One region of the Streptomyces sp. NPDC021080 genome, then DNA from elsewhere that is predicted to be linked to it. Evidence: riboswitches for the same ligand, from Rfam matches in the RefSeq annotation. Region 1 holds a riboswitch; each other region holds the start of a gene.
The links. A riboswitch is a leader RNA that binds a small molecule or an ion and turns the genes downstream of it on or off. The one in region 1 is predicted to bind cyclic di-AMP.
Positions count from the first base shown of each region.

Region 2: another riboswitch for cyclic di-AMP. It lies ahead of ACH4S8_RS39680 (transglycosylase SLT domain-containing protein); the one in region 1 lies ahead of ACH4S8_RS38795 (transglycosylase family protein).
Region 3: another riboswitch for cyclic di-AMP. It lies ahead of ACH4S8_RS13860 (M23 family metallopeptidase); the one in region 1 lies ahead of ACH4S8_RS38795 (transglycosylase family protein).
Region 4: another riboswitch for cyclic di-AMP. It lies ahead of ACH4S8_RS10105 (C40 family peptidase); the one in region 1 lies ahead of ACH4S8_RS38795 (transglycosylase family protein).

Region 1 covers NZ_JBIRQM010000022.1:25,398-32,511, forward strand. The annotation lists gene ACH4S8_RS38770 (glycoside hydrolase domain-containing protein) at 1-688, shown strand, start outside; gene ACH4S8_RS38775 (SurA N-terminal domain-containing protein) at 920-1,579, shown strand; gene ACH4S8_RS38780 (nucleoside triphosphate pyrophosphohydrolase) at 1,805-2,872, shown strand; gene ACH4S8_RS38785 (cytochrome P450) at 3,256-4,527, shown strand; gene ACH4S8_RS38790 (transglycosylase family protein) at 4,775-5,713, shown strand; cyclic di-AMP (ydaO/yuaA leader) riboswitch at 5,900-6,093, shown strand; gene ACH4S8_RS38795 (transglycosylase family protein) at 6,098-6,796, shown strand.
Region 2 covers NZ_JBIRQM010000023.1:100,040-107,153, reverse strand. The annotation lists cyclic di-AMP (ydaO/yuaA leader) riboswitch at 735-927, shown strand; gene ACH4S8_RS39680 (transglycosylase SLT domain-containing protein) at 931-1,692, shown strand; gene ACH4S8_RS39675 (HAD family hydrolase) at 1,849-2,658, opposite strand; gene fahA (fumarylacetoacetase) at 3,471-4,700, shown strand; gene recQ (DNA helicase RecQ) at 4,920-6,929, opposite strand.
Region 3 covers NZ_JBIRQM010000005.1:125,028-132,141, forward strand. The annotation lists gene ACH4S8_RS13850 (M16 family metallopeptidase) at 1-506, shown strand, start outside; gene ACH4S8_RS13855 (M16 family metallopeptidase) at 503-1,891, shown strand; cyclic di-AMP (ydaO/yuaA leader) riboswitch at 2,107-2,264, shown strand; gene ACH4S8_RS13860 (M23 family metallopeptidase) at 2,277-3,041, shown strand; gene ACH4S8_RS13865 (GntR family transcriptional regulator) at 3,237-3,929, shown strand; gene ACH4S8_RS13870 (HPr family phosphocarrier protein) at 4,146-4,427, opposite strand; gene ACH4S8_RS13875 (GNAT family N-acetyltransferase) at 4,603-7,114, shown strand, end outside.
Region 4 covers NZ_JBIRQM010000003.1:627,654-634,767, forward strand. The annotation lists gene ACH4S8_RS10095 (ATP-dependent Clp protease proteolytic subunit) at 1-569, shown strand, start outside; gene ACH4S8_RS10100 (hypothetical protein) at 577-882, shown strand; cyclic di-AMP (ydaO/yuaA leader) riboswitch at 1,220-1,416, shown strand; gene ACH4S8_RS10105 (C40 family peptidase) at 1,420-1,893, shown strand; gene ACH4S8_RS10110 (LysE family translocator) at 2,041-2,664, opposite strand; gene ACH4S8_RS10115 (LysR family transcriptional regulator) at 2,775-3,749, shown strand; gene ACH4S8_RS10120 (ATP-binding protein) at 3,737-4,195, opposite strand; gene ACH4S8_RS10125 (helix-turn-helix domain-containing protein) at 4,408-5,265, shown strand; gene ACH4S8_RS10130 (DUF397 domain-containing protein) at 5,277-5,528, shown strand; gene ACH4S8_RS10135 (8-amino-7-oxononanoate synthase) at 5,697-6,821, opposite strand; gene bioB (biotin synthase BioB) at 6,991-7,114, shown strand, end outside.

The sequences.
Region 1 (7,114 bases):
CCGTGCCTTCGACACCTGCACCGCGCCCTCGCTCAGCGCGATGACGGCCTGGCACACCGGTTTCTACGGAGCCGCGGCCGTGTACATCGGCGGCAAGAACCGCGGGTGCAACCAGCCCAACCTCACCCCGTCCTGGGTGAAGTCGGTCAGCGCGCTCGGCTGGAAGCTCATCCCGCTCTACGTCGGCGCCCAGCCGTCCTGCCAGACCGGGAGCAGTCCCGAGAAGCTCACCGCCTCGACCGCCGCGTCCATGGGCGCGTCCGACGGAGCGGACGCGGTCGCCAAGGCCGCCGCCCTCGGCATGAAGGCCGGCAGCCCGGTCTACCTCGACATGGAGTCGTACGACCTCACGAACAAGGCCTGCAACGACGCCGTGCTCACCTATGTGCGCGCCTTCGACAAGGCCCTGCGCGCCAAGACGTACCGCTCCGGGTACTACGGCTTCACCAGCTCCAGCGCCAAGGCCGTCGCGACCGCGGCCGACAAGACGGACCTGCCGGGCAACCTCTGGTACGCGCTGTGGGACAAGACGAACACCACGACCACCGACTGGCCTTGGGGCGCCACCCAGTTCACCGGCCACAGCCGTGCCCACCAGTACATGGTCAACAGCAAGGAGACCATCGGCGGCGTCACGATCACCGTGGACCGCGACGCCTGGGACGCGCCGGTCGCCATCACCGGCTGACGCGCGGACGCCCGCGCCGGGGACGGCCACGGCGGGTCGATCGGACGACCGGCCGGCCGTGGTCACCCGTACGGGCGGACCGCGGCCGTTCCGCGAGGCGAGGCTCGCCCGGTGGTGCCTGAAGTCGTCGTGAATCGTTGGTCGAATGGCTGGCCGAGAGGCGGGCCACTGCCTACCATCGATCACCGCAAGACTTTGTGCACCGTCGCACAATCTCCTCGGGAGGCTTCCTTGCACCGCCGCCGTCGCACCGCGCTCGTCCTCTCCGCCGCGATCGTCGCCGCGGCCCCCTTGCTCACCGGCTGCGGCAGCGATGCCCATCCGGGCGCGGCGGCCGTCGTCGGCGGCAGCCGGATCACCGTTTCGCAGCTCGAGAGCCGGGTGGACGAGGTGCGCTCGGCACAGCGGGCCGCCAGCAAGGACGACGCCCAGTACGCGCAGGTGGTCGCGAGCACCGGCACCCTCACCCGTGACACCCTGCACGGCCTGGTCCTGGACCGGGTCCTGGACCGGGCGGCCGGGAACGCAGGCGTGACCGTCACCCGCAAGGACACCCAGCAGATGCGCTCGGCCCTCGAACAGCAGGCCGGCGGTTCGAAGGCGCTGGAGACGGCCTGGCTGTCGAACTACGGCGTGGCGCCCAAGCGTCTCGACGACAGCCTGCGCACCGAGATCGAGGCCCGCAAGCTCGCCGTCGCGCTCGGCATCGACATGAACACCACCGACGGCAAGGCCGCCTTCTGGAAGGCGATGTCCGCCGCGTCCAAGGAACTCCACGTCGACCTGAACCCGCGCTACGGCACCTGGGACGTCCAGAGGAGCAGCCGCGTCGACGCGAAGACGCCCTGGCTGCGCGAGGTCTCCGCGGCGGCGAGCCAGCAGCCCGCCTAGCCCGCCTAGCCCGTCGGCGCGCGGCGGCGAAACGGCGGGGCGGCTGCTTCCCCGGGGTCTGTGGACAACTCCGGGGGTGTCGGCGGCGTGGGTTACGTTCGAGGGGTGAACGCAACCAGTGAACCGACGGGGGCCGCTCAGGGCAGTGAGCGGACCGCAGCCGATGTGACCGCCGAAGGCGATGCCGCTGCCGAGCCGGGCGCCGTCGGCGCGACCGCGGGCGGCGTGAGCGACGCCGACGTGAGTGACACCGGCTCCGGCCGTATCGTCCTGCTCACCACCAGCCACCGTGTCGCGCCCGGCCTGCTGTCCTGGCAGGCCTGGCAGGCGCTGCACGGCGCCGACCGGGTGCTGTGCTCGGACGGCGCGCACCCGCAGGTGCCGTATCTGCGCGAGGCCGGCATCAGGGTCCACGAGGAGTCCCCGGCCGCACGGGAACTGGTGGACGCCTGCGCCGGCGGCCGCACGGTGGTCGTCGTCGCCACCGGCGAGGGCGATGCCCGGCTCACCGACGGTCTGGCCCGCCTGGCGGGCTCCGGCCGCATACGGATGCCGGACCTGGAGCTGCTGCCCGCCTCGTACGACCTGCCGGGCGCCCGTCTGCTCGACCTCGTGCAGGTGATGGACCGCATCCGCGCCGAGTGCCCCTGGTCGTCCCGGCAGACGCACGAGGGCCTGGCGAAGTACGGCCTGGAGGAGGCGTACGAACTCGTCGAGGCCATCGAGGAAGGCGACCGGGACGAGTTGCGCGAGGAGCTCGGTGACGTCCTGCTCCAGGTCGTGTTCCACTCCCGGATCGCCGAGGACGACCCGGAGGCTCCGTTCTCCGTCGACGACGTGGCCGGTGGGATCGTCGCCAAGCTGATCCACCGGCACCCCCATGTCTTCGGCGACGAGACGGCCACCACGCCCGAGGAGGTCAAGGAGCACTGGCTGCGCACCAAGGCCGAGGAGAAGCGGCGCAGCTCCGTCACCGAGGGCGTCCCGCTCGGCCAGCCGGGCCTCGCCCTGGCGGCCAAGCTCTCGTCCCGGGCGCGCACAGCGGGACTTGACGTTCCGCTGCCCGCGGGGGAGGGAGTGGGGTACGAACTGCTGGCGATGGCCGTCCGTGCCGAGGCCGAGGGCGTCGACCCCGAGGCGGCACTGCGGGCGGCGGCGCGCACGTACCGCGACGCGATCCGCGGGGCGGAGGGCGTCGCGGAGCCCCACGGGGACGTCGAGGGCCACGGACACGCCGACGAGGAGGACACCCTCCAGGACGAGGACGAGGACGAGAACGAGGACGACGCCTAGGGAGGGGACGAGGGCGAGCCCGGCGACGAAGCCGACAACGACGCCCAGGGCCGGGACGAAGACGAGCCCGGCGACGAGCCCGGCGACGAGGACGGCAGGACGCCGGGCGGTCCGAGCGGTCGGGGTGTCGGCTCCTGCGGACACCGCGACAGGGAGGGCAGCGCGTCCTGCGGGCGTCGTGGCCCGGAGGGCGCCGCCCTCTGCGGTCCGGGAGCCGCTGCCCGCTGCCTGCGCCTCGACGCCCGCGCCCCACTGCCCGCGCCCCGCTGCCTGCGCCTCGACGCCCGCGCCCTGCCGCCCGCGCCTCTCTGCGGGCCGGAAGCGGCAGACCCCCGCGCCCCTGCGGCCAAGAGGCCGTCACCCCCTGCGGATACCGTCGAGGAGTGACCGAGCACGAGACCTCCTCCAGCGCCGCCCCCGAACTCTTCACCTGGGAGTTCGCCACCGATCCCTACCCGGCCTACGCCTGGCTCAGGGAGAACGCGCCCGTGCACCGCACACGGCTGCCCAGCGGGGTGGAGGCCTGGCTCGTCACGCGGTACGCCGACGCCAAGCAGACGCTCGCCGACCAGAGGCTGTCCAAGAACCCCGCGCATCACGACGAGCCCGAGCACGCGAAGGGCCGGACCGGGATTCCCGGGGAGCGCAAGGCCGAGCTGATGACGCACCTGCTGAACATCGATCCGCCGGACCACACCCGGCTGCGGCGGCTCGTCAGCAAGGCGTTCACACCCCGGCGCGTGGCCGAATTCGCGCCGCGGGTGCAGGAGCTGACGGATCAGCTCATCGACGGGTTCGCGGCCCGGGGTTCCGCCGACCTCATCCACGAGTTCGCCTTCCCGCTCCCCATCTACGCCATCTGCGACCTGCTCGGCGTCCCGCGCGAGGACCAGGACGACTTCCGGGACTGGGCGGGCATGATGATCCGGCACGGCGGCGGGCCGCGGGGCGGGGTCGCCCGGTCCGTGAAGAAGATGCGCGGATATCTCGCCGAACTGATCCACCGCAAGCGCGAGGCGCTGACCGCGGAGCCCGAGCCCGGCGAGGACCTCATCTCCGGGCTCATCCGCGCCTCCGACCACGGCGAGCACCTCACCGAGAACGAGGCCGCGGCGATGGCCTTCATCCTGCTCTTCGCCGGGTTCGAGACCACGGTCAATCTCATCGGGAACGGGATGCACGCCCTGCTCACCCACCCCGGGCAGCGGGAGCGGCTCCAGGCCTCCCTCGCGGCCGGGGAGAGCGGGCTGCTGGAGACGGGGGTCGAGGAACTCCTGCGCTACGACGGGCCCGTGGAACTGGCCACCTGGCGGTTCGCGACCGAGGACGTACGGATCGGCGGGCAGGACATCGCGGCCGGCGACCCCGTGCTGGTGGTCCTCGCCGCCGCGGACCGGGACCCCGAACGCTTCCAGGATCCGGACACGCTCGATCTCTCGCGACGTGACCTTCAGCACTTGGGTTACGGCCACGGCATCCACTACTGCCTGGGTGCGCCGCTCGCCCGGCTGGAGGGGCAGACCGCGCTCGCTACGCTCCTGGGCCGCCTTCCCGACATCCAACTCGCCGGAGAATCGGCCGATTTGCGCTGGCGCGGGGGCCTCATTATGCGTGGATTGCGCACACTTCCGGTGGAGTTCACCCCGGTCAAATAGGCCTTGATCGGCTCATCGCCGACCCTTCGCCGCCCCGGCCGAATTGATCCTTCCGCATACCGGAAACAGCGCTCCCACGGCTACCGGAACGTGACGGTCCATCAAATCTGTGATCTTCGCGTGATCTGTACTGCATCGACTTGTAACCAGCGTTCGACTGCGGCTACGTTCACCCATCAACGCGGCACCTGCACTTCCCACTTAGCAGGAGTCACGTGCTCCCCGCTGTCGCTCGAAAGGCTTTCGCATGCTCTCCGGGAACGGCCGTCACCGTCGCCCTCGTCAGGCCCCGGCGCTCATCGTCGCCGCAGGAGTGACCGGATCGGCGATCGCCATCCCGTTGCTCGCCGCGGCGAGCGCGAGCGCGGCCGACGGGTCCACCTGGGACCGCGTGGCACAGTGCGAGAGCGGTGGCGCCTGGAGCGCCAACCAGGGCAACGGCTACTACGGCGGCCTTCAGCTCGACCAGGAGAACTGGGAGGCGCACGGCGGCCTCGAGTACGCCCCGAGTGCCGACCAGGCCAGCCGCTCGCAGCAGATAGCCGTCGCCGAGAAGGTGCTCGCCGACCAGGGCCTCAAGGCCTGGCCGACCTGCGGGCCGCTCTCCGGGCTCAGCAAGGGCTCGGGCGAGATCAGTGTCGACACGGGCGTGGCCGGCGACTCGTCGGACACCGCGGACGACTCCAGTTCCTACGTTTCATCCGGTTTGGCGACTTCGCCCAGTGCGTCGGCTTCAGCCGATTCGTCTGGTTCGACCTCTTCGAGTGACTCCTCGGGCGCGGCCGGCAGCAGTGCGACCCCCAGCGCCTCGCAGGGTTCGGACGACTCGGGCGCGAAGGGCGACAAGAGCGACAAATCGGCCAAGTCCGGCCAGGAAGATGCCTCTTCGGGCGCCTCCGCCGCGCCGAGCAGCGGCACCGGGCGGCACCGCGGCGGGGAAGCCGCCGAGAACGCGACCGGTGGTGGCACCGACAACTCCGCCGGGCGGCATGCCGCGAGCGCCCCGAGCGCGACCGTCGACGACTCGTACGCCGCGAAGGTCCTCGGCAGCATCTGGGACGCCTCCGGCACCCTCGACAACGTGTGGGACGACGTGCCCACCGCGGACACGGCCGCGGCCGACAGTGGTCCGGGCCTCGTCGTCCCTGGTCGGAGCATTGCGGTCGTCGCCGAAGAGGCCCAGTAGCAGCGGGAGTTCGCGTCATGGTTCGCTGTGGAATGTCCCATTTGGCGCAAGTGAGAGATGGGTCTCAGAAGCCCTGATCGTCTTTGAATTTCCGCGGATCGACTGCTTACGGTCGTGACCGCTCGCCACAGCGGGCCCCGACGGTCGCAACGCCGAATCCTGCCAACGGCCGTACGGGAACAGTCGTCGCGTCATGCGCCGTCGGCAGGAGCGGGGGACCCAAGGTAAGCGCCGGGCCCGGGAGTCGAGAGACATCCGGGAACGGCTTGGGGTGAAGCCGCGCACCGGGCGTCCTGGAGACAGGACCGAAGGCGCGTGGCCGGGCAACTCAACCGGCCCGAACCCGACAGCTCACCTCGCAGGCGTCGGTGAGGGGATCACTCCATGCTGTTTTCCGGCAAGGGCAAGCACCGCCGTCCGAACAAGGCCACCCGTGTCGCCACGCTCGCCGGTGTCACCGGTGTCGCCATCGCCGCGCCGCTGATGGCGGCCGGCAGCGCCTCCGCCGCCACCGCCTCCGAGTGGGACGCGGTCGCCCAGTGCGAGTCCGGCGGCAACTGGTCGATCAACACCGGCAACGGCTACTACGGCGGCCTGCAGTTCTCGTCCTCCACCTGGGCCGCGTACGGCGGCACCGCCTACGCCTCGAGTGCCGACCAGGCCTCGAAGTCGCAGCAGATCGCCATCGGCGAGAAGGTCCTCGCCGCGCAGGGCAAGGGTGCCTGGCCGACCTGCGGCGTCGGCCTGTCGAGCACCCCGTACGCCGGCGGCTCGGCCCCCGCGGCCCCGTCGACGTCCTCCTCGCCGAGCGCCTCGCAGAGCGCCCCCGCCACCCGTACGACGGAGCAGCACGCCGCCCGTTCCGCGGAGCGTCCCGCCGTCCAGAAGACCGTCACCACGCCGACCGGCAAGAAGGTCAAGAAGGGCGACGGCGAGTACAAGGTCGTCAAGGGCGACACCCTCAGCTCGATCGCCGAGAAGAAGCACGTCAAGGGTAGCTGGCAGCACCTGTTCAAGCTGAACCACGGCATCGTCGCCGACGCCGACTTCATCTACCCGGGCCAGCAGCTGCACCTGCGCTGAGCGGTGCGGCACGCCGGTCGGCCCGGCCACCTTCGGCGGAAGGTGGCCGTGATCCCGGCACCGTGCCGCGTCACCCGGCCGGAAGACAGCTCCCTCGCGCGGCCTCCGTCACCGGAAGCCCGCCGAGGTTCCCCGTCCCCACGGGCTCCCCGCTCCGGCGCGTGTTCCCCCGCACGTGCCGGAGCGGGGTTTTTTATTTCTTTTTTTGTTCCGTTCAGGAACAATATGTAGGCTCAGTCCGTTCGAGGGGCGGTCGATCGCTGGCCGATCCCCGTGAGCCGGTTAGGCTCATCCCGCGGGGCTGCCGAGCCCCGCGTA
Region 2 (7,114 bases), on a different contig from region 1:
CTCCAGGTGGGCGACCTCGCCCGGCCCTCCCTCTCGGTGACCCCGGCCGCGTACGCGCTCCGGGACACCCCGGCGCCGGTGCGCTCCTCGCGGCACACGGGGGTCGACACGGGGCGCCTCGTCCCCTGCAAGGGCTGCGACGGGGTCGCCTTCCACCGGGCCCAGAAGCGAATCCCGCGCACGGCCGGCCGGCGGAGCCACGCAGCCGACACAGCCGACACAGCCGACGGACCTTGCAGGGCTTACGGGGCTTATGGGGTTTACGGGGCTTACGGAGTGCGGGAGTTCACCCCATGCACCTCGCACTTACAGCGAACTCCCTTGACGCGGGCTGCAGTTCACCTCGCACCGAGTCGGGTCCGGCTCCCGCGCGGTCGGCGCTTCCGTCCCCGACGAGCCGCGCTCCCCGACGTGTCCCGCGCCACAATTCCCGCCGCACGAAGGGCCGCTCGGCACCCTCCGGAGGGCCCCGCAGCGGCCGCCACCACAAGCGCAATGCCCGATTTACCCCGCATGCCTCCTTGATGCTCTTTGGTCTCGTGAGTTGGGTCACCGGCGAGTCCGGCCGCCGCCATGGACCCGCTCCCGACCAACCCCTTCGCTAAAGGCAAGTTGAGGATCCAATTCCGGCACAATCGGACTTTTCACCACCGCCCCAACCAGGAGAAAGCGATCTTCGCAGTCAAATCTCGCCTTGTTTCGGACATGTGCTCTCGCATACGTTCTGGTCGACCCCGGGCGGATCGCCGAATCCTGCCGCCGCCCGGAAACCCATCGACCCACGCACGGCAGGAGCGGGGGAACCACAGGTAAGCCGCCGATCCGGACATAACGGACCGGCTAGGGGTGAAGCCGCGCTCACAGCGCGGCCGGGCATCTCCCGCCCGAACCCGACAGCTCACCTCGCAGGCGTCGGAGAGGAAATTCGTCATGCCCATACGAGGCAAGCACCGCCGCACGAAGACCAACGTCATCACCCGGGGCATGATCGCCGCCGGAACGGGCGGCATCGCCCTCGCCCTCCCGCTCGTGAGCGCCACCGGCGCCAGCGCCGCCACCCCGGCCCAGGCCCCCCAGGCCGCCCACACCGCGGTGGTCCCCAACGTGCACCTCATCACCTACAAGGTGGTCGCGGGCGACACCCTCTCCAAGGTGGCGAAGAAGTACCCCAAGAGCGGCGGCTGGAAGAAGCTGTACACGGCGAACCGCGCCGTCATCGGCGACAACCCGGCCCTGATCCGTCCGGGCCTGAAGCTGACCGTCGGCACGAAGTCGCTGGGGACGACGACCGTCCGCACCACGGCGAACGCGACCTCCGCCGTCGCCAAGTCCAAGACGACCACCGTCACCCAGGCCTCCGTCAAGACGTACGCCAACAACCTCGACGGCTGGATCAAGGAATCCCTCGACGTCATGGCCAAGGCGGGCATCCCGGGCAGCTACGACGGCATCCACCGCAACGTGATGCGCGAGTCCTCCGGCAACCCCAATGCCATCAACAACTGGGACTCCAACGCCGCCGCGGGCATCCCCTCCAAGGGTCTGCTCCAGGTCATCGACCCCACCTTCCAGGCGTACCACGTCGCCGGCACGTCGATGAACATCTACGACCCGGTCGCGAACATCACCGCGGCCTGCAACTACGCGGCCAAGACCTACGGCTCCATCGACAACGTCAACGGCGCCTACTGATCCCGCCCCGCACCCCCTTCTTCACCCGCACCCGCCGACGGCGCCTCCCCGGCCCGTCGGCGGGTGCGTTGGGTGTACAGGGGTGTGTAGGGGTGCATCGGAGCGCTGGGATGTGTCGAGGTGTGCAGGAGGTGCGTCACGGATGCGCCGACGCCCCTAGAAGCCGAAGAGGCGCTCCAGGACCACGGCGATCCCGTCGTTCTCGTTCGACAGGGTGATCTCGTCGGCCACCGCCTTCAGCTCCGGATGGGCGTTGGCCATCGCCACACCCCGGGCCGCCCAGTCGAACATCGGGATGTCATTGGGCATGTCACCGAAGGCGAGCGTCGCGCACGGCGTGAGTCCGAGGTGCGCCGCGGCGAGAGCCAGGCCCGTCGCCTTGGTCACCCCGCATGGCTGGAGTTCGACGGTTCCGGGCCCCGACATGGTGACCGTCGCCAGCGAACCGACCACTCCCCGTGCCGCGGACGCCAACTCGTCGTCGGACAGGGACGGATGGCGGAGCAGCACCTTGCTGATCGGCTCCGCCCAGAGGTCGTCCCGGCGCGGCACCCGCACCGCCGGCAGCGTCGGATGCGGCATCACATAACCCGGTTCGATCAGCGTCAGCCCGTCCACTCCGTCCTGGTCGACCGCCGCGTACAACAGCCCGACCTCCGCCTCGATCTTGCCGAGCGCCGTCTCCGCCAGTTCCCTGTCCAGGGTCACCGACCACAGCATGCGGTCCGCGCCGGCGTCGTAGAGCTGCGCTCCCTGCCCGCACACCGCCAGTCCCTCGCCGCCGAGTTCGTCCAGGAGCGGTCGCACACGCGGTGCGGGACGGCCCGTGACCACGAGATGCCGGGCACCCGCCCGGGTCACCTTCGCCAACGCGGCACGTGTCCGGTCGGAGAGTGTGTCGTCGCCGCGCAGCAGCGTTCCGTCCAGGTCAGTGGCGATGAGTGAATATGCAGTCGGAGCGGCCATGATCCGAAGAATACGGATCGAACGACTCATCGGCCCGGCGTGAACCGGACGACGTCCGGTATCCCGTCAGCAACGCCGTTCACCGCACGGTGGTAAGCGCGTTGCGACCGCTTCGGATCACTCAAGCTCCGCTTCCGCCCACACCGACTTTCCCGCACACGACCGACCACAACACCCCAACACCCCCTGGAACAAGGGCAACTCGCCAACAGGCCATTCCGGCACGGGTACACGCCAGGACACCCATGACGCGACAGGCACCGCCAAGTCCGTCACACAAAGGGTTCGTTGGGCCGCTGGCCCCCCAACTCGGCACCGACAGAGGCCGGTCCGAGCCCGGCTCGGCGATCCGGTGACGCGTCCGAGGGGACGGGCATGGTGGACGGGATGGACAAGTGCGTGACTGGGGCATGGCCAGGGGCGCGGCCGGGGCATGGCCGGGAGCGTGCCCGGGGCAAGACCGGGGCGCGTGTGAGGCGATCCCGGCGACCCGGAACTTGCCGACCAGCGCCGACCGGCGTCGACCGGCGTCGACTGACACATTCTCTGGAACGCGTGACTAGGGGCCCCCTCCCCCCCTCCCCCAGCCCCACCCCCCTCACGCCCCCGCCGGACCGGCCCCACCCCACCCGCGCCCCATCTGGCACCAAGCCGGAATTACCGTTCCCGACAAGAACAATACGGACATCACAAACTCTTTAGGCCCTGCCACAGCAGGGGCGCTCCCCCGTAACGTGGGCCCCGACCACATAAAAAGCGTGGAACGCATGCACCACATGGCGAGTACGAACCCGAAAGCGAGGCACCAACCGATGCCCCCCTTCGATGTCCCCGAGGGCGATCCCTTCGGCCCGCACAACCTGCCGTACGGCGTGTTCTCCCTGACCGACCCGGCCGGCGCCCCCGAGCGACGCGTCGGCGTACGGCTCGGCGACCACGTGCTCGACGCGGGCGCCGCGGCCCGCGCGCTCGGCTCCCCCTACGCCGGGCTGCTCGCCCAGCCGACCCTCGACCCGCTGCTCGCCGCGGGCCGCACCGCCTGGTCCGACGTCCGGCGCGCGCTGACGGCCTGGGTGACCGTCCCCGCCCACCGGGAGACTCTCGCCCCCCACTTCCACCCGCTTTCCGGCGTGACGCTGCACCTCCCGTTCACCGTCGCGGACTACGTCGACTTCTACGCCTCCGAGAACCACGCCCGGAACGTCGGGCAGATCTTCCGCCCCGACGCCGCCGACTCCCTCACGCCCAACTGGAAGCACCTGCCGATCGGTTATCACGGCCGTTCCGGCACGGTCGTCGTCTCCGGCACGGATGTCGTCCGCCCCTCGGGCCAGCGCAAGGCCCCCGCGGACGCCGCCCCGGTCTTCGGCCCCTCGATCCGTCTGGACATCGAGGCGGAGGTGGGCTTCGTGGTCGGCACCCCCTCGGAACAGGGCCGGCCGGTGGCGCTCGGCGACTACCGCGACCACGTCTTCGGCCTCTGCCTGCTCAACGACTGGTCGGCGCGCGACATCCAGGCCTGGGAGTACGTCCCGCTCGGCCCCTTCCTCGGCAAGTCCTTCGCCACGTCCGTGTCGGCGTGGATCACCCCGCTCGACGCCCTGGACGACGCACTGGTGGCCCCACCCGTCCGCACGCACCCCCTTCTCCCCTACCTCGACGACGCCTCCGAGGAACCGGGCGGCTACGACCTCCGGATCTCCGTGGCCATCAACGGCCACGTCGTCTCCGAACCCCCCTTCTCCACCATGTACTGGACGGCCGCCCAGCAGCTCGCCCACATGACGGTCAACGGCGCCTCCCTGCGCACCGGTGACCTCTACGGTTCCGGGACCGTCAGCGGCTCCTCCGAGGGCGAGCGCGGCTCGCTTCTCGAACTCACCTGGAACGGGCGCGACGCCCTGGAACTCCCCGACGGCAAACGCACGTTCCTCGAGGACGGCGACGAGGTCACCCTGACGGCCTGGGCACCCGGCCCGGGCGGGACCCGGGTGGGCCTCGGCGAGGTCCGGGGCCGCATCACGCAGGCCGTCTCCCCGTAGAAGGTCCCCGGGAGAGGGCTCGGCCGGGGGCTCCGGGAGAGCCCCGGCGGGGGGAACCGGCGAAGGGTCTCCGCGGAGTCTTCGCGAGAACGAGGTCCGTGTCACGGTGGCCAGGACCCTGGCCACCGCGCCCCGCGGAGCCCGACGGCACCGCCGGAGCCCGGACGGGCCGACGCCCCAGCCCGGACGGGCGGCGCCCCGGTCCCCGCGCCGGACCCACTACATCCAGTCCTCCGGCTCCGGCTCCTGGTCCAGCTCGGGCCAGTCCGGGTCCGGTCCCGCAGCGGCCGCCGGACCCGGCTCGGCCCCGGGTCCGCCTCCGGTCGGCTGTGCCGCGGGCGTGCCGCCGCCCAGCGAGGCGAGCACCCCGATGACCCCTTCTCCGTACGTCGCCAGCTTCTTCTCGCCCACCCCGCTGATGCCACCCAGGTCCTTCACGGAGGCGGGCCACACGGTGGCGATCTCCCGCAGCGTGGCGTCGTGGAAGATGACGTACGCCGGGACGCCCTGCTCCCGTGCCTGCTCCGCGCGCCAGGCACGCAGCGCCTCGAACGCGGGAACCAGCTCGGCGGGCAGCTCGGCCGCCACCGCCTTGGTCTTGCGCTCACCCTTGGGCGCCGACGACCGGGAGGAGGCCGGCTTCGGCGCCTCCTTGCGCAGCGGCACGTCGCGTTCGCGCCGCAGCACGGTCCCGCTCGCGTCGGTCAGCACCAGCGTGCCGTACTCACCCTCGACCGCGATCAGTCCCTGGGCCAGCAACTGCCTGACGACACCGCGCCATTCGGACTCCGCCAGCTCCTCGCCGATACCGAAGACGGACAGCTGGTCATGGTCGAACTGGATCACCTTGGCGGTCTTGCGCCCGAGCAGGATGTCGACGATCTGGCCCGCGCCGAACTTCTGTCCCCGCTCGCGCTTCAGACGCACCACCGTGGACAGCAGTTTCTGCGCCGCGACGGTGCCGTCCCAGGTCTCCGGAGGCGTCAGACAGGTGTCGCAGTTGCCGCAGGCCGGGGTGTCGGGGTCCTGGCCGAAGTAGGCCAGGAGCTGTGAGCGCCGGCACCGGGCCGTCTCGCACAGGGCGAGCATCGAGTCCAGATGGGAGGCGGCCCGGCGTCTGAACGCCTCGTCGCCCTCCGAGCCCTGGATCAGCTTGCGCTGCTGGACCACGTCCTGAAGGCCGTAGGCCATCCACGCGGTGGAGGGGAGTCCGTCACGGCCGGCGCGTCCCGTCTCCTGGTAGTAGCCCTCGACCGACTTCGGGAGGTCGAGGTGGGCGACGAACCGGACATCCGGCTTGTCGATGCCCATGCCGAAGGCGATCGTGGCGACGACCACGAGGCCCTCCTCCCGCAGGAAGCGGGACTGGTGCGCGGCACGGGTCCCCGCATCCAGACCCGCGTGGTACGGCACGGCCTCGACGCCGTTGCGGGAGAGGAACTCGGCTGTCTTCTCCACGGAGTTGCGCGAGAGGCAGTACACGATGCCCGCGTCGCCCACGTGCTCCTCACGCAGGAAGGACAGCAGCTGCTTCTTCGGGTCGGCCTTGGGGACGATCCGGTACTGGATGTTGGGCCGGTCGAAACTCGCCTCGAAGTGGCGGGCCGCGGGCATGCCCAGGCGCTGGGTGATCTCCTTGTGCGTGGCGCGCGTGGCGGTGGCCGTCAACGCGATGCGCGGGACGTCGGGCCAGCGTTCGCCGAGCAGCGAGAGCGCCAGATAGTCGGGACGGAAGTCGTGGCCCCACTGGGCCACACAGTGCGCCTCGTCGATCGCGAAGACGGAGATCTTCCCGCGGGACAGCAGGTCCAGCGTGCTGTCGAGACGCAACCGCTCGGGGGCCAGATAGAGCAGGTCGAGTTCTCCGGACAGGAACTCCGCCTCGACCACGCGCCGCTCGTCGAAGTCCTGCGTGGAGTTCATGAACCCGGCGCGCACACCCAGCGCCCGCAGCGCGTCCACCTGGTCCTGCATGAGCGCAATGAGCGGGGAGACCACCACACCCGTACCCGGTCTGACCAGGGAAGGGATCTGGTAGCAGAGGGACTTTCCGCCACCGGTCGGCATCAGGACGACGGCGTCACCGCCCGTCACCACGTGCTCGATGATCGCTTCCTGCTCGCCACGGAAGGCGCCGTACCCGAAGACCCGGTGGAGAGTGGCCAGTGCCTCACTCTCGCCCAGCGTCTCCGTCGCGTCAGCTTCGGTCATCACACCCGTCCCGCCCATCGTCCTGTCCCCCGTACGTCGCGCCTCGACCACTGCGTCCACGATAGGGGGCCGCGCCGACAGTCCGAGAGTTGTCCACAGGCTGCGAGGGACCGGCTTCCCTACGTACCGGCGCCCGTCCCGTCTCACTCCCCTGCACGGCGCACTCCGGCCGGGTTCAACCCGTTGGCCCCGTCTGCATGGCG
Region 3 (7,114 bases), on a different contig from region 1:
TCCTCGGCGGCGGCGAGTCCTCCCGGCTCTACAACCGGCTCGTACGCCGTGACCGCACCGCCGTCGCGGCCGGATTCGGCCTGCTGCGGCTCGCCGGAGCGCCCTCCCTGGGGTGGCTGGACGTGAAGACGTCCGGCGACGTCGAGGTCCCGGTCATCGAGGCGGCCGTCGACGAGGAGCTCGCCCGGTTCGCCGAGGAAGGCCCCACCGCCAGGGAGATGGAGCGCGCCCAGGCCCAGCTGGAGCGCGAATGGCTCGACCGGCTCGGCACCGTCGCGGGCCGCGCCGACGAACTGTGCCGCTACGCCGTCCTGTTCGGCGACCCGCAGCTCGCCCTGACCGCCGTGCAGCGCGTCCTCGACGTCACCGCGGAAGAGGTCCGGGATGCCGCCAGGGCCCGCCTGCGCCCCGACAACCGCGCGGTGCTCGTGTACGAGCCGACCACCGTCGAAGCAGCCGACGCGGCTGACTCCGCCGACGAGACCGACGAGGAGGCGGCGAAGTGACCGAGCTCGCCACCATGGACTTCCACCCGCAGCCCCAGGCCGGACAGCCCAAGCCGTGGGCGTTCCCCGCCCCCGAGCGCGGCACCCTGGACAACGGTCTGACCGTCCTGCGCTGCCACCGCCCCGGCCAGCAGGTCGTCGCCGTCGAGGTGATCCTCGCTGCGCCGCTGGACGCCGAGCCCGCGGGCCTGGACGGCATCGCCACGATCATGGCGCGCGCCTTCTCCGAGGGCACCGACAAGCACTCGGCCGAGGACTTCGCCGCCGAGCTGGAGCGCTGCGGTGCCACGCTCGACGCGCACGCCGACCACCCCGGCGTACGCCTGTCCCTCGAAGTGCCCGTCTCGCGCCTGGCCAAGGCCCTCGGCCTGCTCGCCGACGCCCTGCGGGCCCCCGCTTTCGCGGACAGCGAGGTCGAGCGGCTGGTGACCAACCGGCTGGACGAGATCCCGCACGAGACGGCCAATCCCGCCCGCCGTGCCGCCAAGGAGCTCTCCAAGGAGCTGTTCCCGGAGAGCGCGCGCATGGCGCGCCCGCGTCAGGGCACCGAGGAGACCGTCCGGAACATCGACGCGTCGGCCGTCCGCGCCTTCTACGAGAAGCACGTGCGTCCCGCCACGGCCACCGCCGTCGTCGTGGGCGACCTGACCGGAGTCGATCTCGACGAGTTGCTCGCCGACACGCTCGGCTCGTGGACCGGATCGTCCGCCGAGCCGCTTCCCGTCCCGCCGGTGAGCGCCGACGACACCGGCCGCGTGATCATCGTCGACCGCCCCGGCGCTGTCCAGACGCAGCTGCTCATCGGCCGGGTCGGCGCCGACCGGCACGACCGCGTGTGGCCCGCCCAGGTCCTCGGCACCTACTGCCTCGGCGGCACCCTCACCTCGCGCCTCGACCGGGTCCTGCGCGAGGAGAAGGGCTACACCTACGGCGTGCGGGCGTTCGGGCAGGTCCTGCGCTCCGCGCCGGACGGCACGGGCGCCGCGATGCTCGCCATCAGCGGCTCGGTCGACACCCCCAACACCGGTCCGGCGCTCGACGACCTGTGGAAGGTGCTGCGCACGCTCGCGGCCGAGGGACTGACCGACACGGAGCGCGACGTCGCCGTGCAGAACCTGGTGGGGGTCGCGCCCCTCAAGTTCGAGACGGCGGCGGCCGTCGCGAGCACGCTCGCGGACCAGGTCGAGCAGCACCTGCCGGACGACTACCAGGCGACGCTCTACCGTCAACTGGCCGCCACCGGCACCGTGGAGGCCACCGCGGCGGCCGTGAGCGCCTTCCCGACGGACCGCCTGGTGACCGTCCTGGTGGGCGACGCGGCGCAGATCGCGGAGCCCGTCAGGGCCCTCGGGATCGGTGAAGTCACCGTGGTGGCCGCCGAGTAGAACCGAAGTGACCGAGGAGGGCCCCGACTGCTGAAGAGCCGTCAGGGCCCTCTTCTTTTCGGGCACTCCTCGCGAGATGTCCGTATTCGTACGGCGGTTGCCGTTCTGCCCTGTGGGATGGATTACAAAAATCGTGATCCGTTTGTTGTTCGAAAGAGGCCCCGTCTAGCGTCGGTCCGACTGTTCGTCACGCAGTGCGCCGCGCCCGCGGCACCGGACAGTCATCGCCGAGTCCCCCATGACGCGAGTCAGGGGAGCCGGGGACCCACGCAGTCCCTGGGGTGAATCGGACGCCCTCCCCGGAGGGGGTCCGTAGGAGACCTTCCTGCTCCGAACCCGTCAGCTAACCCGGTAGGCGAGAGGGAAGGAAAGGATCAGCCTCTCCATGGCGTTCACCTGTGGCACCGGCAAGCATCGTCGTACGAGCCGGGTGCACGGCACCACCACGACCGCCGTCGGGGTCGCGGCGCTCACCACCACCGGTGTGATCGGCACCCTGGCCGCCCCCGCGTTCGCCGCGGAAGCCTCCGTCGAGCAGACCGGGCTGACCCAGACGGTCACCCTGAACGACACGGTCGCCGACCAGATCGACGCCCAGGCCTTCGCGCAGCAGCGCGCCGCCGACGAGGCCGCCGCGCGCAAGCAGGCGGAGCAGACCGCGCGAAAGGAGGCCGCGCAGCAGGCCTCCAAGCTCCGTGAGGCCAAGGAGCGCGCCGCCCGCGAGGCGGAGCGCAAGCGACTGAACACCTTCGTCATGCCGATCACCGGTTCGTACGTCTCCACCGGCTACCAGGCCAGCAGCAGCCTCTGGTCCTCCGGCAGCCACACGGGTGTCGACTTCCACGCCGCGTCCGGCACCTCGGTCCACGCCGTCGGCTCCGGCACGGTCGTCACGGCCGGCTGGGGCGGCGCGTACGGCAATCAAGTCGTGATCAAGATGCACGACGGCACGTACACCATGTACGGCCACCTGTCGTCCATAGGGGTGTCCGTGGGGCAGGCGGTCACTCCGGGGCAGCAGATCGGCCTCTCCGGGGACACCGGCAACACCACGGGACCGCACCTCCACTTCGAGGCCCGTACGACCGCGGAGTACGGCTCGGACATCGACCCGGTCGCGTACCTGCGTTCGCACGGCGTCAACGTCTGACGACCGCTTCGCGGCTTCTCGCCGCTTTCGTTGCCCCGGCTCATCGAGCCGGGGCTTCGTCGTTTCCGGACGCCGTCTGTCCAAAAAATATCCATGGATTCAGGCATGCCATCGGAAATTCAGGCTTCCTGCAATAGAGTCACTGAAGAAGCGTCAATCGACGGCGTTTCACGGGGATTAAAGCGGAGGTCGGTCATGCGTATTCCGGCGCACTCGGTGTGCACGGCGATCCGTGATGACATCGTCGCGGGTGTCTACGAGCGCGGCGGCCGGCTCACCGAGGAACTGCTCGCGCGGCGCTACGGCGTCTCGCGCGTCCCCGTGCGCGAGGCTCTGCGCACGCTGGAGGCCGAGGGTTTCGTCGTCACCCGCCGGCATGCGGGCGCGTGTGTCGCGGAGCCCACCGAGCAGGAGGCCGCGGACCTCCTGGAGATGCGCATGCTGCTGGAACCGCTGGGCGCGGCGAGGGCCGCGCAGCGGCGCACGGAAGCCCATCTCAAGGTGCTGCGCGGTCTGGTCAGGCTGGGGCAGGAGCGTTCCAGGCGAGGCCACAGCGAGGATCTGCGCTCGCTCGGCGGCTGGTTCCACGAGACGCTCGCGCAGGCGTCCGGCAGTCCCGCGCTGACCTCCACGCTCGCCCAGCTCCGCCACAAGATCGCCTGGATGTACGCGGTGGAGGCGCCGGCCGATCCTGCCGAGTCCTGGGCGGAGCACGGCGGGATCGTGGACGCGGTCGCCCGGGGCGACAGCGAGCGGGCCCGCGCGATCACGGCCCTGCACACCGAGCGGGCCACGGGCGCCCACCGGCTCCGATTTCCGGGCGGCGACCGGACGGACCGTGTGAGAAGTTCGCAACATCCCGTAAACATGACGGGCCCGCGTCATTAACACGAGCGCCGTATACAAAGAGGGATATTCGGAAGGGGCTCATTTCTGATGCCCTTTTATTCGTGTGTCCGGAATTTCGGCGCATCCCATTCATGGGACCGTGGCGCGGGGGCCGTGCGGGGTGCTCGGGGAATTGCCGAGCGGGGTACGGAAAACGACTGAGCCGCGCCGCCCGGTGAAGGGAGGCGCGGCTCGGTCGTGTGCCGCGTGGGAGGTTCAGACGGTCTCGGGGAGCTCGTCGAGCCCCTCGGCGACCAGCTTCGCCAGGCGGTCGAGAGCGGCGTCCGCGCCCTCGGCGTCCGAGGCGAGGACGATCTCCTCGCCGCCCTCGGCGCCCAGGCCGAGGACCGCGAGCATGGAGGCCGCGTTGACGGGGTCGCCGCTTGCCTTGGCGATCGTCACGGGGATGCCGGAGGCCGTGGCCGCCCGGACGAAGATGGAGGCGGGGCGGGCGTGGAGGCCCTCGGTCCAGCCGACGTTGACGCGGCGCTCAGCCATGTGATGCTGCCCTTCGGGTGTTCAAGGTTGTCTAGACCATTGTTCCATAGTGTGAGGCGTGCCCGGACGGTCCCTGGTCCCGCCGCCGTGGTGCCGGTCGAAGCCCCGGCTCCGACGCCCGTGACCCTCAGACTGCCTCGCGCCGTTGTCGTACGCGAGCCGTAGTCTGGGCCCCATGCAGACCTCGTCGGACCGCCACGAGTACCCGGCCCACTGGGAGGCCGACGTGGTGCTGCGCGACGGCGGCACCGCACGCATCAGGCCCATCACCGTCGACGACGCCGAGCGCCTGGTCAGCTTCTACGAGCAGGTGTCGGACGAGTCGAAGTACTACCGCTTCTTCGCGCCGTACCCGCGGCTGTCCGCCAAGGACGTCCACCGCTTCACCCACCACGACTTCGTGGACCGGGTGGGCCTCGCGGCCACGGTCGGCGGAGAGTTTATCGCGACCGTGCGCTACGACCGGATCGACCCGGACGGCAGGCCCGCCTCCGCGCCCGCCGACGAGGCCGAGGTCGCCTTCCTCGTACAGGACGCCCACCAGGGCCGGGGCGTCGCCTCCGCGCTGCTCGAACACATCGCCGCCGTGGCCCGCGAGCGCGCCATCCGCCGCTTCGCCGCCGAGGTGCTGCCCGCCAACAACAAGATGATCAAGGTGTTCACGGACGCCGGCTACACCCAGAAGCGCAGCTTCGAGGACGGCGTCGTACGCCTGGAGTTCGACCTCGAGCCCACCGACCGGTCCCTCGCCGTGCAGCGCGCGCGGGAGCAGCGCGCCGAGGCCCGCTCCGTGCAGCGGCTGCTCGCCCCCGGCTCGGTCGCCGTCGTCGGCGCCGGACGCACGCCCGGCGGAGTCGGCCGCAGTGTCCTCGACAACCTTCGGGACGCCGGGTTCACCGGACGCCTCTACGCCGTGAACACCGCCTTCCAGGAGAAGGAACTCGACGGAGTCCCGGCCCACCGCTCCATCAGGGACATCACCGGCCCCGTCGACCTCGCCGTCGTGGCCGTACCCGTCGAGCACGTTCCCGAGGTCGTGACGGAATGCGGCGAACACGGCGTGCAGGGGTTGGTGGTGGTCTCCGCCGGCTACGCCGAGAGCGGTCCCGAGGGGCGCGAGCGCCAGCGCGAACTCGTACGGCACGCGCGCACGTACGGCATGCGGATCATCGGGCCCAACGCCTTCGGCGTCATCAACACATCGCCCGATGTGCGGCTGAACGCCTCGCTCGCCCCCCGGATGCCCCGCCCCGGGCGCATCGGCCTGTTCGCGCAGTCCGGCGCCATCGGCATCGCCCTGCTGTCCCGGCTGCATCGGCGCGGCGGCGGCGTCACGGGCGTGACCGGCGTGTCGACCTTCGTCTCCTCCGGGAACCGGGCGGACGTCTCCGGCAACGACGTCCTGCAGTACTGGTACGACGACCCGGACACCGACGTCGTCCTGATGTATCTGGAATCCATCGGCAACCCGCGCAAGTTCACCCGCCTCGCGCGGCGGACGGCGGCGGCCAAGCCGCTGGTCGTGGTCCAGGGGGCGCGGCACGGCGGGGCGGCTCCCCAGGGACACGCCGTACGGGCCACCCGACTGCCGCACGCCACCGTGTCCGCGCTGCTGCGCCAGGCCGGCGTGATCCGGGTGGACACGATCACCGAACTGGTCGACGCGGGTCTGCTGCTGGCCCGTCAGCCGCTTCCCCGGGGACCCCGCGTGGCGATCCTCGGGAACTCGGAGTCGCTGGGGCTGCTGACGTACGACGCGTGTCTCGCCGAAGGGCTGAGGCCGCTGCCGCCGCGGGACCTGACCACGGCGGCCTCGGCGGAGGACTTCCACAAGGCCCTGTCGCGGGCGCTCGCCGACGACGGCTGTGACGCCGTCGTCGTGACGGCCATACCGGCGGTGGGGGAGACCTCGGCCGCCGACGAGGCGCTCGCCGAGGCGCTCCGGTCCTCCGCCCTGGAGGCCCCGGCGAAGCCCGTCCTCGTCGTGCACGTCGAACTGGGCGGGCTCGCCGAGGCGCTGTCCGCCGCCGCGAGCACCGCTCCGCAGCCCTCCGGGACGGCGCCCGGCGCGGCGTCCGGCGCCCGCTTCCACCCCTCGGACACCTCGCCCGCCGCGGCCCGCTCCGAACCCGCTCCGGACTCCCGGCTCATCCCCGCCTACCCCGCCGCCGAACGCGCCGTCCGCGCCCTCGCGGAAGCCGTCAAGTACGCCCAGTGGCGTCTGGACGCCGGCGAGCCCGGCAAGGTGCCCGAGTACGAGGACATCGACGAGAAGGGAGCGGCCCGGCTGATCGACGACCTCCTCGCGCGCGGGGAGGGCCTGACCCTGGGAGGCGAGCGGACGGCGGCCCTGCTCGGGCGGTACGGCATCGACGTGCACGCCGCCCTGCCCGCTCCCACCCCCGACGACGCCGTGGCGGCTGCCCGGACCATCGGATACCCCGTGGCGCTCAAGACCACCGCCCCCCACCTGCGGCACCGCGCCGACCTGGGCGGCGTGCGCCTGGATGTGGCGGACGAGGAGCAGCTGCGCCGGGCCTACGCGGAGCTGATCGAGCTGTTCGGGCCGCCGACGGTGCTGCGCCCGGTGGTGCAGGGGATGGCGCCGCGCGGTGTCGACACGGTCGTCCGCACGGTGATCGACCCGGCGGCCGGGGCGGTGCTCTCCTTCGGGCTCTCCGGAGCCG
Region 4 (7,114 bases), on a different contig from region 1:
CCCTGGATCCGTACTCGAAGCTGCTCGGCGAGCGGATCGTGTTCCTCGGGACACCGATCGACGACACCGCGGCGAACGACGTCACGGCGCAGTTCATGTACCTCGAACACCAGGCGCCCGAGCAGGACATCTCGCTGTACATCAACTCCCCGGGCGGCTCCTTCGGCGCGATGACCGCGATCTACGACACCATGCGGTTCGTGACCTGCGACGTCGAGACGATCTGCCTCGGCCGGGCGGAGTCGACCGCGGCGCTGCTGCTGGCCGCCGGGACTCCGGGCAAGCGGCTCGCGCTGCCGGGAGCCCGTGTGCTCCTCCGCCAGCCGTCGCTCCCGGAGCCGGTCGAGGGGCAGACCGGCGATCTGGTCATCCAGGCCGAGGAGTTGGCCCGCACCCGCGAGATCCTGGAGGAGATGCTCGGGCGCCACACGGGACAGGGCCCGGAGCGGGTCGCCGCGGACATCGAGCGCGACAAGATCCTCGACGCGCCGACGGCGCTGGCCTACGGGCTGATCGACCGGATCGTCCCGAGCCGCAGGCCCGCGGGCCGGACGCCCGGCGCGAGGTGAGCGGCCGATGATCCCGGACCTTCCCCCGCTGCCCGCACTGACCCGCGCCGAGGCCGAGCTGATCGACCGCTATCTCGACGTGGTCGACCTGGTCGGCCGCATCAATCCGTCCCGCCCCGGAGACACCTATCGCGGCCTGAGGGCGGCTCAGGCGCTGGTCGGCAAGGCGGAGGCCCTGCGGGACGCTCTCGCGCTCATGCACCAGCGGGGTGAGAGCGAGGTGCACGCCCCGACACTGGCCCAGGCTCTGCGGGTGCTCGGCGGTGAGCGCCGGGCGGCCCGGGTCACCGTGCCGCCCGAACCGGGAAGTTGACGGACCCACACCGGCGGGCCGGTACGCGCGGCGGGGCGGTGACGTCCAGCCCGCGACTCAAACGGACCGGATGGTGTACCCCCCGATGGCGTATTTACGGGTCCTTTCTGCGACCCCTCCGAGTTGCGCAACACGCGGAGGGCAAAGGCCGGATGAGGACCTTCGCCGCAGGTGCGGACCTCATCGGTGTCCCCAACACGTGCCCGAACAGAGGGGTGTTCACTCGAACGGGTGATTGGTGAGTAAGCCCACAAAACGCCGGTTCCGCTCGGTTTTTTCGACTCTCATGAGTGAAGATCCCTTCCGACGACAAGCCCCCGCCACAGCGGCGGGGCGGTCCGGGCGGACGCCGAGTCCTGCCGCCGCCCGGATGCCCGGTCGACAGGAGTGGATCGGCAGGAGTGGAGGACCCAGCTAGACGGGCCGCCGGAACAGTTCCGGGCGGTCCTTGGGGTGAAGCCGCAACCGCGGCCGGGCAACTTCGCCAGCCCGAATCCGACAGGTCATCCTTCACAGGCGGCTGACGAAGGGTTGCGCATGACTGCGCTCAATCGTGTCCCGTCGCTGTGGACCAGGGCCGGTACGGCCTCGGCCCTCACCCTTGCCGCGGTGGGCGGCAGCCTGGTGGTTCCCGGCGCCGCACCCGACGCCGAGGCGGCCACTCTCGCGACGCGGGCACTCCAGGTCGCGGCGTCGAAGCACGGCTCCCCCTACCAGTGGGGCGCCACCGGACCGCACCGCTTCGACTGTTCAGGGCTCACGCTCTACTCGTACAAGAAGGCGGGCAAGACGCTGCCCCGTACCGCCGCGGCGCAGTACAACAAGACGCACCATGTCTCGGCCTCGCACCGCAAGGCCGGTGACCTGGTGTTCTTCCACTCGGGCCGGAACGTGTACCACGTCGGCATCTACGCCGGTAAGGGAAAGATCTGGCACTCCCCGAAGACCGGGGAAGTGGTGAAGCTCGAGAGGATCTGGACGAGGAGCGTCTGGTACGGCAGGGTCGGCTGACCCGCGCCCGGGGCGGCGGACCTCGCCGCCCCCGGTGCGGGCCCTTCCCGGGCCGCTGCGGCGCCCTCCCGGCACCCGGGGGACTCCTTCGGACGGCCTCTCGGCTCCCGAGGGGCTCCGGGCTCCCGAAGCGCTCCGCACGCCCCCTCAGCTCGTGAGGGGTTCCAGCACCAGGACGAGGCCCAAAGCGGTGAGGGCGCCGCCGGTGAGTCCCGCGACGGCACGTGCGGCACGCGGCCCGCGCAGCCACCGCCCGAGCCGGTCCACCAGGAGCGCGACCGCCGGGAACCACACCAGGGCCAGGACGACCACGATCAGCGCGAGCAGCAGGGTCCGCGGCATCGCGGCACTGCCCGCGGGCACGAACTGCGGCAGCAGGCTCAGGAACGTGATGGGCGCCTTCGGGTTGAGCGCGTTGGTGACGAAGCCCTGACGCAGCGGACGTGCGCTCCGGGCCGTGCCGGTCCCGTCGGCCGCCACCTCGCTCGGACGGCCCGGCGATCCGAGCGTGCGCAGGCCCAGGTACAGCACATAGGCCCCGCCGAGCAGTTGGAGCGTCCGGAAGAGCGCCGGCACGGCGGTCAGGACGGCGGCGACCCCGGCGACGGCGAGCGCGGTGTGGAGCAGCAGTCCGCCCGCGATGCCGAGGGCACACGCGACTCCGGCCCGGCGGGAGACGAGGGCGTTGCGTACGACGACGGTGAAGTCCGCGCCCGGCATGGCGACCATGCCCGCGGCGACGCCCGTGAAGGCGATCAGCTGTGCGTCCATGCCCCCAGACTGCCGGGCACGGGCCTTCAGCAGGTATGTCGAATATCCTGGCCCGGTCTTAAGCGATCGTTTAGACCCGGAAGGGTGCCGCCGGGCCGGGGAGGGATGCGGTGTACGACCCGACGCGACTCGCGGCGCTGGTGGCGATCTCCGAGGCGGGGTCCATCACCCGGGCCGCCGAACGCCTCGGATACAGCCCGCCGGCGCTGTCCCAGCAGGTGGCGAAGCTGGAGCGGGAGGCGGGGACGGCGCTGCTGGTCCGCTCCCATCGCGGGACCCGGCTCACCGGTGCGGGTGAACTGCTGGTCGTACGGGCCCGCCGGGTCCTCGACGAGATGGAGCTGGCCCGGCACGAACTGGCCCGTCTGACGGGACTGTCGGGCGGCACCCTGCGGCTCGGCACCTTCCAGACGGCGGGCATCCATCTGCTGCCGCCCGTGCTGAGCGCCTTCCGCCGGGCCCACCCGGACGTGGCCCTCGCGGTCGCCGACTACGAACCGCCGCACGGGATCGCGGCGGTCGCGGCCGGCGAGGTGGACCTGGCGCTCACGCACACCTACCAGCCCGCCCCGCCGGTTCCGCTCCCGTCGTCCGTGGGCGTCGAGCCGGTCCTCGTCGAGGAACTGGTGCTGGTGACCGCTCCCGGTCACCTTCTCGCGGGCGGTTCGGCGCGGCTGCCGCTCGCCGGGCTCGCCGGGCAGCCACTGATCAGCATGGCCCCGGACCACCCTCCCCGGCAGGGGGTGGAGGCCGCGCTCGCCAGGGCGGGGGCCACACCCTCGGTGCTCGTCGAGACCCCGGGTTACGCCCTGGTGTGCGCGCTGGTCAGCGCCGGGCTCGGGGTCGCGGTCGTGCCGGAGATGGTGGCGGCGACGGCGGCGACGCCGGTGGGCACGAGACTGCTGGAGCCGGGAGATCTGCGCCGTACGATCTCGGTCGTCCACCGGACGGACGGAGCGGCACCGGCGGCCGACGCGTTCCGCGCCCTGCTGCGCGGTGCCTTCGGGCGGGCCGGACGGCACCGGGCGGGAGACGGCAGGCCGGAGGCCGCGGGACGCCGGGACGACGTGTCTCAGGGTTCCTGAGGCCACCCGGCGGGCACCGGACGCACCGGGACCGTCCACGGGAGTTCGATGGAGACCGTCTTGCCGCCCTCCCGGGTCGGCAGGACGGAAAGCCTGCCGCCGCATTCGGCGGTCAGCCAGCGGATGATCACCATCCCGCGGCCGTTGTCCTGCTGGACGGCCGCGGGCAGCCGCTTCGGGAACCGTGGATGGCTGTCGGTGACGCCGATGCGCAGCAGTTCCTCCCGTTCGAGGCGCACTCCGACCGTGAAGGTGGGCGACTGCCCGAACGTGTGCTGGACGGCGTTGGTGGCCAGTTCGGACACGATCAGGCGGACGGTGTCGGCGACTTCGCCGTCGCGCGGCAGGCCCCATTCGGCCAGCACTTCGGCGACGAATTTACGGGCCACGGAAACCGAGGCCGGTTCGCTCGGCAGGGTGACGGATGCTTCCTGATGGTCTGCCATGGCGACGTTCGTCCCTTTCCCACGGGACCGGAGCCCGACACCGAGCGGATGGTTCGAGTACGGTCCCGGACTGGTGCTTGCGCCAGACTGCCATTACCGGGCCGGTCGTGGGTGCGATCCACCGAGTAATGCATATATCTGTCGCTCGATGCGGTGAACTCTGCGTCGGCAGAGCGTATTCGGGCGACTTGGAGGGAGTAAGGAGAACGGACATGCAGCACGGTCCCGCGGTGCGCCGGCGCAAACTCGGCGCCGAACTGCGCGCACTGCGCGCGGGCACGGGCCTCACGAGCGGTGAGGCGGCCCGTCTGCTCGGCTGGCACCAGTCGAAGGTGAGCCGGATCGAAACCGGCACCAGCGGAGTGAAACCGGCCGATGTGGAACGCCTGTTGCACGCGTACGGCGTCGAGGATCCCGAACTGCTGGAACTCCTGGTCGTGCTGGCGGGATCCGAGGGCAACGGCCGCCACCACTGGTGGCACGCGTACCGCGGCGTACTCCCGCAGGCCTACCGCGACTTCATCAGCCTGGAGTCGGGTGCCAGCGGTATGCGCACCCTGGAGACCTCTGTCGTACCCGGACTGCTGCAGACACCGGAGTACGCCCGTGCGGTGACACGGGCCGCCGTGGACGGACTGGAGGAGAGCAAGCTCGACGCCCTGGTCGAGGTGCGTCTGGCCCGGCAGGACGTCCTGCGCGCGAACCCGCCGCTGAAGCTGTCCGCCGTCCTGGACGAGGCGGTGTTACGGCGGGAGGTCGGCGGCCCCGACGTCATGGCACGCCAGCTGCGCCGACTGCGGGAGGCCGCCGTCCTGCCCCAAGTACGGCTCCAGGTACTGCCGTTCGCCGCCGGGGCACACGTCGGCGTGACCGGTCCTTTCGTTATTTTCTCATTTCCGAACACAACCGATCTGGATGTGGTTGTTCTCGACCACTTGACGAGTAGCCTCTATCTCGAACGGAAAGAAGACCTCCAGGCCTACGCCGAGGCCTTCAACGCCCTTCAGTTCCACGCCCTTTCACCCGAGGACTCGTTGGACTACATCGCCGCGATAGGTGACAACACGTAAGGAGGCACGTCATGTCTGCAATGCCTCGGTACGTACCCTCCAGCACTTCACTGCACCCTGTGCGATGGCTGCGCAGCAGCCGCAGCACCGGGATGAACAACTGCGTCGAGACAGCACGCCCGAGCACCGGACCCTGGTCCGGAATGGTCGCGGTGCGCGATTCCAAGAACACGGCGGGACCCGCCCTGCTGTTCCCCCCGGACGTCTGGGAGGGGTTCATCACCGGGCTGGACCGGCCCCGCACGGCTCACCGCTCCGTCTGATCACCGGCCGGCCGCTCCGGCGGATCACCGGCCGATCGACCCACCGGTTCACCGCTCGATCGCTCCACCGGTTCACCGCTCGATCGCTCCACCGGTTCACCGCTCGATCGCTCCACCGGTTCACCGCTCGATCGCTCCACCGGTTCACCGGTTCACCGGTTCACCGGTTCACCGGTTCCGGCTGATCACGTCCACCGCATGCTCGATCTGCTCCTCGGTGAGGTCCGCGCGGGCCGTCAGCCGCAGCCGCGAAACACCGTCGGGCACCGACGGGGGACGGAAACAGCCGACAGCGAGGCCCGCCTCGCGGCAGTCGGCCGCCCATCGCACCGCCCGTTCGGGGGACGGTGCCCGCACGGAGACGACCGCCGCGTCCGGCCGTACCGCGGAGAGACCCTCCGCCGTCAGCCGCGCGTGCAGTGCCGTGGCCACCTCGCGCGCCCGTGCCGCCCGCCCGGGTTCGCGGCGCAGCAGCCGCAGCGCCGCCAGGGCCGCGCCCGCCGCCGCCGGCGCGAGGCCCGTGTCGAAGATGAAGGTGCGCGCCGCGTTGACCAGATGGTCGATGACCGCCGCCGGGCCGAGGACGGCTCCGCCCTGGCTCCCGAGCGACTTGGAGAGCGTGACGGTCACGACGACGTCCGGGTCCCCCGCGAGTCCCGCCGCGTGCGGAGCGCCCCTGCCTCCGTCTCCCAGGACACCGAGTCCGTGCGCGTCGTCGACGATCAGCCCGGCGCCGTACTCCCGGCAGGCCAGGGCGAGTCCGGCGAGCGGGGCCGCGTCGCCGTCCACCGAGAAGACGGTGTCGGAGACGGTCACGGCGGGTCCGTCGTGGGTGCCGAGCGCCTTGCGCACGGCGTCGGGGTCCGCGTGGGGGACCACCTGCGTGGTGCCGCGGGCGAGCCGGCAGCCGTCGATCAGGGAGGCGTGGTTGCCGGCGTCCGAGACGACCAGCGAACCGTACGGCGCGAGCGCGGTGACGGCGGCGAGGTTGGCCGCGTAGCCCGAGGACAGGACGAGCGCGGACTCGAAGCCGCAGAAGTCGGCCAGTTCGCGTTCCAGCTCGCCGTGGAGTTCGGTGGTGCCGGTGACGAGCCGGGAGCCCGTCGCGCCGCCGCCCCAGACGCGCGCGGCCTCGGCCGCGCCCTCGGTGACCTCCGGATGGCGGGCGAGCCCGAGATAGTCGTTGCTCGCGAGATCGAGGAGCGGCGAGTCGGCGGGACGGGGCCGCAACGTACGCACGAGTCCGGCCCGGCGGCGCGCCTCGGCCTGCTCGTCGATCCAGCCGAACGCCATGTGTCCTCCGGGTCTCGCCAGGGTGCGGTGACGGTGATTTGTAGGCAGTGAACAGACCCTAGCGGTCGCTCCGGCGGCGCATGATGTGGCAATACCCACACGTCGAACCGTCTCTGTTGTGCAAACTCTCCTTGGCCGATAGCGGTCGCATAGGTCAGGATCGGACCTCATGGACCTGCTGAACACGCTGGTGGACAAGGGGCTTCGGCGCGAGCTGCCGACCCGCGACGAGGCGCTGGCCGTACTGGCCACCTCCGACGACGACGTACTCGACGTGGTGGCCGCGGCCGGCA